3 regions of the Pigmentiphaga sp. MLSB6-MA01 genome follow, and region 2 is predicted to be linked to each of the others. Evidence: predicted binding sites of a transcription regulator. Region 2 holds the regulator's gene; each other region holds the start of a gene.

Region 1 (3,261 bases), on a different contig from region 2:
GTCGGCCAGCAGCAGGCCCTTGTAGACCACGGTGCGGCTGGAGATGGACGGCACGAAATACTCCTTGCCGTGCTTCAGGTGCATCTTCTGGATGGCGTGCGAGGCCATCTTGCGGATCACGTACAGCTTGCGCTCGAGCGCATCGGGCACCATGACGTCGCCACCGCGGCCGATGAAGAGCTGCCGGATGACCGGCTCCATGACCTTCACGTTGGGCGACATCGGCATTTCCTTGTCGATGGGCACGTCGCGCCAACCCAGCACCACCTGGCCCTCGGCGCGCACGGCGCGCTCGAGTTCGGCTTCACAGGCCAGGCGCGACCCCATTTCCTGGGGCAGGAACACCATCGCCACGCCGTATTCCCCGGGAGCGGGCAGGGTCACGCCCTGGGCAGCCATTTCCTCGCGATACAGCGCATCCGGGATCTGGATCAGGATGCCCGCGCCGTCGCCCATGAGCGCATCCGCCCCGACCGCGCCGCGATGGTCGATGTTCTCGAGGATCTTCAGGCCCTGCTGGATGATGGAATGGCTCTTCTGGCCCTTGATGTGGGCCACGAAACCCACGCCACAGGCGTCGTGCTCGTTGGACGGATCGTACAGGCCCTGTGCGTCCGGCTGGCGCGGCGCGGGAAGGCCGATGCGGGAAGCGTCGATGACGGCGGCCGGGGACGACGGGGCCGACAGGTGGTCCTGGCTGGATAGGGGCATGGTGCGCTCCGCTGGTGGATTCATGTACCGGACACGAATCCGGGGTACTGGACATCGGGATGCCGAACTTGGCGCGCGCACGGATGCCGCGCCGGGGGAATCGACAATACTGCGGCGCACCAGGGGTCGCAAGAAAAATAAAAAGGGGAGCGTCCCTAATTATTATCCAGGCCACAAATCCGGGGAATTAAATTAGGGTCGCACCACTACCGTGCATTTTCTTCCTCAGTCCGAGGGTGCTTGCGAGGCCTCCCCCGCTTGCTGGCGGCGGCCCGCCGGCTGCTGGTGCCCTCCAGCGCCTGCACGAACGCGGGACCGCCTAAGGCCCATTGGCCATACAGCGCCTGCTCGATACGCTGCGCCGTCGAAGGCGCAACGCTTTCCGCCATCCTGGCGCGGTAATTGGCCTGGCGATCGAACGGCGTATTGCCACAGGCCCAATAATCGGCGTGGTCATGCAGCATGCCGGCGGACGCGGCACCCATATGCGCCGGGGCCGAGGACCAACGCCACAACTCCACGTCGCCCGCCAGCCCCTGGCGCAGCGGAACGGTTTCGAGCCAGATCAGAGCGGGCAGCACCCAGGCGCCCGGCTCGACCAGCGTGGAGCGGAACCGGCCGGCGAAGACTCTTCCTATATGCAGCCGGGCAGCCAGGCGGCGCCCCAGGGACTGGATCACGGCCGAGATCCCCCCCGGGCCAGCGGGAGTAGCCAGTAGCAACAGCTGGTCAAAAGTAAGCGCCCACCCATGAACGGCCACGCCGTGCTGCCTGGCGTCGGCCTCCAGCCAGGCGGCGACCTGGTCCAGCATGGCGGCGCCGTCGCCTCCCGCCGACAGGGGAACCGTGAAGCGGGCCTGGGCGAGATGGGGAAGATCCGGGGCATACAGACGGGGAAGGCGGGCCATGATTACCGGGGACGCATCAATATCTCAGGTCGGAAAATGCAGGTTTCCGCGAACGATACGCCGATTTCATGGTCTATGCAGTATGAAGCCCCGATTGCCTGCCCGCTGCCGGCCTTCGATCGGGTCCCGGATTCCGATCTGGCCGGGTTCGCTTGCCGTGCTGCACCGCACAGCGATCGATTCGCTTTATCGCACCCATCAAAAACACCCATTAGCACTCTTTGTTCGAGAGTGCTAACCTTCAGACATGGAGGTAAGCCGTTTATGAAACGTTCGTCGAATCAGTCCAACGCCCTCGCATCCGCCACAAGCGGCCCCGGCGCGCTGGCCCTGGCCATCGCCAACCCTGGCGCCCTTGGTACGATCGAAGCCTATATCGGCGCCGTCAACCGCCTGCCGGTGCTGACGGCCGAGCAGGAACACGACCTGGCCCAGCGCTACCAGGACAAGCAGGACCTCAACGCCGCCCGCGAGCTGGTGCTGTCGCACCTGCGGCTGGTGGTCGCCATAGCCCGGCAGTACCTGGGCTATGGGCTGCCGCACGCCGACCTGATCCAGGAAGGCAACGTCGGCCTGATGAAGGCCGTCAAGCGCTTCGACCCCAATCGCGGCGTGCGCCTGGTGTCCTTCGCCATCCACTGGGTCAAGGCCGAGATCCACGAATACATCCTGAAGAACTGGCGCCTGGTCAAGGTGGCGACCACCAAGGCCCAGCGCAAGCTGTTCTTCAACCTGCGCAGCCTGAAACCGGACTCGCACGCGCTCACGCCGGATCAGGTCGAGGAAATCGCCGCCAGCCTGAACGTGCGGCCGCAGGACGTGACCGAGATGGAGGTGCGCCTGTATGGGCAGGACATGGCCCTGGAAGGCCGTGGCGGCGATGATGGCGAGAACGAATTCGCCCCCATCGCCTACCTGTCTGACGAAGGCCAGCAGGAACCCAGCACCATCCTGGAGGAACGCCGCCGCGACGAGTTGCACGGCAGCGGACTGCAGCAGGCCCTGGAGAGCCTGGACGACCGGTCGCGCCGCATCATCGAGGCGCGCTGGCTGAAGGACGAAGGCGGCGCCACCCTGCAGGAACTCGCGGACGAATTCGGCGTGTCCGCCGAGCGCATCCGTCAGATCGAGGCACGCGCCATGACCAAGATGCGAGGCGCGCTGGCCGAGTACGCCTGAACCTCGCAGGCACTGCCGCGCCATCGGCGCGGGCCCCCAAGGCGGATTCCGGAACGACCGGATCCGCCTTTTTTGCGGCGCTCCCGCAAGGGTCATACATCGTTACAGATTTGGCGGAAATTTACGTGGAAATACGGGTAGCGGGTGAACTTCCCCGCCTGGGCCTTGACTAACCGTCAGGTGGGACACGCTTTGGGTGCAACGCCCTCGTGTCGGAATGTCGGGCTTCCCCCCGCACGACATTTCTTCCGGCGCAGTTTGCCGGTACCAGCCGATACATCCGCCTCTGCTTTTCTCCTCCCTCCCCCCCACTTGAGGCGGATATTCACGGGACACTTCGGTGTCCCGTTTTTTTTTGGGAGGAAGCCCCCCCGCTTACGCAGGCCCCCTCAAGGGGGAGAAACCGGCGGACCGGCAAAGCCAGATCCGCAGTTTCCCGGGACTAGTACCATCAGTCCACCTT
Region 2 (3,261 bases):
CCGGTCTCCAGGCATTGCTCGTGATACGGATCCCCCTGGGCGATGGAACGCTTGGGCAGGCCGTGGAAACTCAGGACCAGCTTCTGGCCCCGGCCGTTGCGGCGCCAGAACTCAAGGATGCGGACCGCCATCGCCTCGATATAGCCCGGGTCGGCGTGGAAATCCCGGACGTAGCGGATCTCGGGCACATTGCGCAGCCGGGCCAGGCAGGCGCTCACGGCATCGGACACCGCGGCGGTCGTGCTGGCGGCGTACTGCGGATAGAGCGGCAGGACCAGGATGCGCTCGCATCCCGTTTCGCGCAGCGCGGCGATGGCTCCGTCCAGCGAGGGGTTGCCATAGCGCATGGCCAGCGCCACCTCCACGCCCAGGCCCCGGCTGGACAGCTCGCGCGCCAATCCCTCGGCCTGGCGGCGGCTCCATGCCAGCAGCGGCGACCCCTCGGGCGTCCATACCGAGGCATAGCGCGCCGCCGCGTCGCGCGGCCGCAGCGTCAGGACGAGGCCGTACAGGATGGGCAGCCACACCACGCGGGGAATCTCGACCACGCGGGGGTCGGACAGGAACTCGGCCAGGTAGCGGCGGACGGCGGAGGCGGTAGGCGCGTCGGGTGTTCCCAGGTTGACCAGCAGCAGGCCGGTGCGGGTGGGATGATGGGGGGACGGCGGCGGCTCGGGAAGGAAGCGCATGCGTAGCGTTTTCTAGGCTCGGGAATGGCGGGAGGAGCGGGCGCGGGCAGGGCTGCCCTGAGCCCCTGCCGGCGGGCGCCGGCTCAATGATGGCTCAAGGCGTTCGACAACAGGCGCGCGGTGATGTCGACGATGGGAATCACCCGCTCGTACGCCATCCGGGTCGGACCGATCACGCCCAGGGTCCCGACGACCTTGCCGTCCACCCCGTAGGGCGCCGTGATGACGCTGACTTCTTCCACCGGCACGAGCTGCGAGTCGCCGCCGATGTAGATCTGGACGCCATGCGCACGGCTGGACACGTCGAGCAGTTGCATCAGATCGGTCTTTTTCTCGAACAGTTCGAACATCCGGCGCAGCTTGTCCATGTCAGCCGTGATGTCGGAAACACCCAGCAGGTTCAATTCTCCCGAGATGACGACGCTGTCGTCCTCGGTGGCGGCCTCGGTGCTGGCGTCCACCGCCAGCTCCATCAGCCTGGAGATGTCCTCGCGCAACTGGCTCAGTTCGCGCTGGAGGATCAGCCGGACGTCCTCGAACGACCTGCCGCTGAAATGCTGGTTGAAGAAATTGGCCGCCTCGGCCAGTTCGGCGGAGGAATAGTCCCGCTGGACCCGCAGCATGCGGTTCTGCACATCGCCTTCGGGCGTCACGATGATCAGCAGCACCCGCGTGTCGGACAGGCGGATGAATTCGATCTGCCGGAACATCTGGCTGCGCTTGGGCGCCATGACCACGCCGGCGAACTGGGTCAGCTTGGACAGCAGCGAGGCCGCGGCCGCGATGACGCGCTGGGGCTCGGCCGAAGGCAGCAGGGTCTGGATGTGGGTCGCCTCGGAGACCTCGTACGGCTGCACCGTCAGCAGCGAGTCGACGAACATCCGGTAGCCCCGGGGCGTGGGGACGCGGCCGGCGGACGTATGGGGACTATGGATCAGGCCGTGGTCTTCGAGATCGGCCATGACATTGCGGATCGTGGCCGGCGACAGGTCGAAGACTTTGGAAAGCGTACGCGAACCGACCGGCTGCCCGTCGGTGATGTAACGCTCGATGAGAGCTTTCAACAGTGTACGTGCGCGATCGTCCATGGGGAGATTGTACCCCTGGATGAGCCCTTCTCCCACGCGCTTCGCGCGTCCGGCATGGTGAGCCCCCGGGCCGCTGCGCGGCGGCCCGCGAAGGAGCCGGTTCCGCGGGGGCCTGGCGACTGCCGGGTTCAGGGGGTGGACAAAAAGGGCCACATGGAGCCCCGTTGGGGGGACTCCCCTCATATAATGCCTCCATGCATTTTCCCATCGTCGCCCTCGTCGGCAAATACCACGATACCGGCATCGCCGCGCCGTTGCGCGCGGTCGCGCAGATGCTGCGCGATGCCGGGCGCGAGGTCGTGTTCGAGAAAGACACCGCCACCAACATCGGCGTCCTCGACTATCCCGCGGCCACCGTCGAGGAAATCGGGCAGCGCGCGTCGCTCGCCATCGTCATGGGCGGCGACGGCACCATGCTGGGGGTGGCGCGGCAACTGGCCCCCTGGGATGTGCCCGTTGTGGGTATCAACCACGGCCGGCTGGGCTTCATCACCGACGTTCCCATCGAGGACGCCGGCACCGCCATCGCCGGCATCCTCGACGGCCAGTTCGAATCGGAAACCCGCACCCTGCTGGCCTGCAGCGTCATCCGGGGCGAGGCCACGCTGGTGTCCGCGCTGGCCCTGAACGACGTGGTGCTGAGCCGGGCCGGCCTGGGCGGCATGCTGGAAGTCACGGTGCAGGTCGATGGCCTGTACATGTCCAAGCAGCGCGCCGATGGCCTGATCATCGCCACGCCCACGGGATCGACGGCCTATGCCTTGTCGGCCAACGGCCCCATCCTGCACCCGTCGCTGCGCGGGCTGGTGCTGGTGCCGGTGGCGCCGCAGGCGCTGTCCAACCGGCCGATCGCGATCCCGGACGACTGCACGATAGACATCACCCTCACCCGCTCTCCCGGCGGCCGCGACGAAAGCGCCAGCGTGCATTTCGACATGCAGAGCTGGTCGTCGCTGCAGGAAGGCGACCGCGTCCGGGTAAAACGCGCCGACCATACCATCCGCTTCCTTCACCCGGCCGGATACAGTTACTTTTCCACGCTGCGGCGCAAACTGCACTGGAACCAGATTTCCGGCACCGCGATCGACTAGCCCCTCTCCGCTCCTTCCACCGGCTCCATTCGTATGCTGCGCGCCCTGCACATCAACGACTTCGTGATCGTCGACCAGACCGAGGTCGAATTCGGCCCGGGCTTCACTGTCTTCTCCGGCGAAACGGGTGCCGGCAAGTCCATCCTGATCGATGCCCTGGCCCTGGCCCTGGGCGAACGCGCCGATGCCTCGGTCCTGCGCGAAGGTGCCGGCCGGGCCGAGGTCAGCGCGGTGTTCGACGTCCCCCCGGCCCTGCTGGACTGGCTGGCCGAGCGCGAACTGGATACCGACAGCCTGGTGCTGCGGCGCATCATCGATGCCCAGGGACGCAGCCGCGGCTACATCAACGGCGTACCCGCCACCCTGACCCAGTTGCGCGAACTGGGCGAGCAC
Region 3 (3,261 bases), on a different contig from region 2:
TCGCTACTTCCCGCTGACGCTGTTCGGCGCCCTGCTCCTGGTGGAAAGCCTGGTCACGCTGACCGTCGCAGGCAGCGGCATGGGCGCCCAGAAAGCGGTCCTGGCCTTCAAGGGCGGCATCTTCCTGCTGATCGCGCTGCTGATCCTGACCGGCGGATCGGTCAGCAACCTGCTGCTGGCCATCATCCTGGGCCTGACCTACTTCGTGCTGGGCGTGTTCCAGATCGCCTCGGCCTGGGTGCTGCGCTACGACCGCTGGCGCCTGTCCGTGCTCGGCGGCTGCGCCCAGGTCCTGTTCGGCCTGTTCCTGTTCCAACCCTACCCCAGCCACTACGCCGGCACCGTCTCGTACTTCATCGGCATCACCATGCTGGCCGCCGGCATCAACACCATGCGGGTCGCCGCCCGGGCCCGGAAGCTGAGCGAACAGTCATCCATGTTCGACCTGCTCGCCCCCCTGGACCTGCGCGCGGCGGACGCGGATGCGAATCCGCCGCCTTCCCCGCAGCCACCCGCGCCGGACGGCCCCCTGACCGTCCATGTCTGGACCCCCGTGGGCTCGGCCAAGGACAAGACCGTGTCGCGGCCGGTATTCAACCGCTACATCGCCGCGGTCGACGTGCAGGGCGTGATATCGACCGGGCACGCCGCCATGGAAGCACCGCCGTCCACCTATATCAGCCTGTATCCGGCGGTAGACATCGACCGCTCGCCCTCCGAATTCTTCAACCTGCTGAAGGCGGTCAAGGAAAACGACGTCCCGGGCAAATTCCAGCCCGACTACCCGACCGAGTCCAAGGCCTGGTGCCCGTCGAACTGGCAGGTCAGGTTCGACCGGTACGACCACCAGAAACTCCAGGCCTTCTGGCAACGCTACCGCGGGCAGGAGATCTACAACCTGACCCGGCGCAACTGCTCCAGCTCGGTCTCGTACGCGCTGGAATCCGCGCTGGACGGCGTGCTGGACGACCGCAGCCGGAGCGTGCGGCAGGTGCTGCGCACCCTGTTGATGCCCGAGCTCTGGATCGCCGCGCAGGTCCGCCAGCGCGCCCAGGTCATGGCCTGGACGCCCGGCCTGACGCTGGACTACAGCCGGGCGCTGCGCGCGGTCATCCATCCGGTCCAGAAGTCCTGGTTCTCGCGCTTCCTGGCGGCCGCCACGCGCATGACCTCGCGCAGCCGGGCCTGAGCCGGGACGGGCCCGGGTGGAATAAGGGCTGTCCCGGATGCCCTCCCCCTTGAAAGCCCCCCATGCCATCCCTATAATTAGCACTCGATTGCCAAGAGTGCTAACAACGCTGCTCACGCGGCGCCAGGCCCTCCTGGCAACAGGCTGAGGCACCGCGTTTCTACGCGGCACCGGCTAAATGCGGCTTTCCAGCCTCTTTTTCTGACAATTAGACGTCAACTTCGAACATCAGGAGTTTGTATGGCCCTCCGTCCCCTGCACGATCGCGTGATCGTCAAGCGCCTGGACAACGAGCGTAAAACCGCGTCCGGCATCGTCATCCCCGACAGCGCTGCCGAAAAGCCCGACCAGGGTGAAGTCCTGGCCGTCGGCCCGGGCAAGAAGACCGAAGACGGCAAAGTGCTGCCGGTCGACGTCAAGGTCGGCGACAAGGTCCTGTTCGGCAAGTACGCCGGCCAGGCCGTGAAGGTCGACGGCGACGAACTGCTCGTCATCCGCGAAGAAGAAATCCTGGCGGTGATCCAGTAAGCCTCCTCGGCCTGCTGTCCGATCCCCCGGTATTCAACACAATCATCCAAGGAATTTCGTAAATGGCTGCCAAACAAGTCCAGTTCGGTGATGACGCCCGCGCCCGCGTCGTCCGCGGCGTAAACGTCCTCGCCAACGCCGTCAAGGTCACCCTCGGTCCCAAGGGCCGCAACGTGGTCCTGGAGCGCTCCTTCGGCGCCCCCACCGTCACCAAGGACGGCGTGTCCGTCGCCAAGGAAATCGAACTGAAGGACAAGTTCGAGAACCTGGGCGCCCAGCTCGTCAAGGAAGTCGCTTCCAAGACCAGCGACAACGCCGGTGACGGCACCACCACCGCCACCGTGCTGGCCCAGGCCATCGTGCACGAAGGCCAGAAGTACGTGACCGCCGGCCTGAACCCGATGGACCTGAAGCGCGGCATCGACAAGGCCGTCGCCGCCGCCATCGAAGAGCTGAAGAAGATCAGCAGGCCCTGCTCGTCGAGCAAGGAAATCGCCCAGGTCGGCTCGATCTCGGCCAACAGCGATTCGTCGATCGGCCAGATCATCGCCGACGCGATGGAAAAAGTGGGCAAGGAAGGCGTCATCACCGTCGAAGACGGCAAGTCGCTGGAAAACGAGCTGGACGTCGTCGAAGGCATGCAATTCGACCGCGGCTACCTGTCGCCCTACTTCATCAACAACCCCGACAAGCAAGTCGCGGCCCTGGACGATCCCTTCGTCCTGATCCACGACAAGAAGATCAGCAACATCCGCGAACTGCTGCCCGTCCTGGAACAAGTCGCCAAGTCGAGCCGCCCGCTGCTGATCATCGCTGAAGACGTCGACGGCGAAGCCCTGGCCACCCTGGTCGTCAACAACATCCGTGGCATCCTGAAGACCACCGCCGTCAAGGCCCCTGGCTTCGGCGACCGCCGCAAGGCCATGCTGGAAGACATCGCCATCCTGACCGGCGGCACCGTGATCTCGGAAGAGACCGGCCTGTCGCTGGAAAAAGCCACCCTGCAAGAGCTGGGCCAGGCCAAGCGCATCGAAGTGGCCAAGGAAAACACCACGATCATCGACGGCGCTGGCGACAGCAAGGCCATCGAGGCGCGCGTCAAGCAGATCCGCACCCAGATCGAAGAAGCGACCTCGGACTACGACCGTGAAAAGCTGCAAGAGCGCGTGGCCAAGCTGGCCGGCGGTGTTGCCGTGATCAAGGTCGGCGCTGCCACCGAAGTCGAAATGAAGGAAAAGAAGGCTCGCGTCGAAGACGCCCTGCACGCCACGCGTGCCGCGGTGGAAGAAGGCGTGGTGCCCGGCGGCGGCGTAGCCCTGCTGCGTGCCAAGCAAGCCATCGTTGCCACCAAGGGTGCCAACGCCGATCAAGACGCCGGCATCAAGATCGTGCTGCGCGCCATTGAAGAGCCCCTGCGCACCATCGTGTCGAACGCCGGCGACGAACCCAGCGTGGTCGTCAACGAAGTGCTGAACGGCAAGGGCAACTACGGCTACAACGCGGCTACCGGCGAGTACGGCGACATGGTCGAGTTCGGCGTGCTG

The links. Region 2 encodes HrcA, which represses chaperone genes, less so after heat shock. Its sites were predicted from a motif close to TTAGCACTCNNNNNNNNNGAGTGCTAA; they were not measured.
Region 1: rpoH (RNA polymerase sigma factor RpoH) is a predicted target of HrcA. The motif match lies at 1,831-1,857, and genes of this name have one in related genera.
Region 3: groES (co-chaperone GroES) is a predicted target of HrcA. The motif match lies at 1,267-1,293, and genes of this name have one in related genera.

Annotation. Positions count from the first base shown of each region.
Region 1 is NZ_JBXAFV010000003.1:261,072-264,332, forward strand. Features, by position in the region: gene AC1Q6E_RS06785 (glutamate synthase-related protein) at 1-711, opposite strand, end outside; gene AC1Q6E_RS06790 (hypothetical protein) at 918-1,619, opposite strand; gene rpoH (RNA polymerase sigma factor RpoH) at 1,884-2,798, shown strand; gene AC1Q6E_RS06800 (tripartite tricarboxylate transporter substrate binding protein) at 3,250-3,261, opposite strand, start outside.
Region 2 is NZ_JBXAFV010000024.1:7,622-10,882, reverse strand. Features, by position in the region: gene hemH (ferrochelatase) at 1-689, opposite strand, end outside; gene hrcA (heat-inducible transcriptional repressor HrcA) at 773-1,777, opposite strand; gene AC1Q6E_RS27585 (NAD kinase) at 1,972-2,868, shown strand; gene recN (DNA repair protein RecN) at 2,902-3,261, shown strand, end outside.
Region 3 is NZ_JBXAFV010000022.1:19,329-22,589, reverse strand. Features, by position in the region: gene AC1Q6E_RS26860 (HdeD family acid-resistance protein) at 1-1,189, shown strand, start outside; gene groES (co-chaperone GroES) at 1,430-1,717, shown strand; gene groL (chaperonin GroEL) at 1,780-3,261, shown strand, end outside.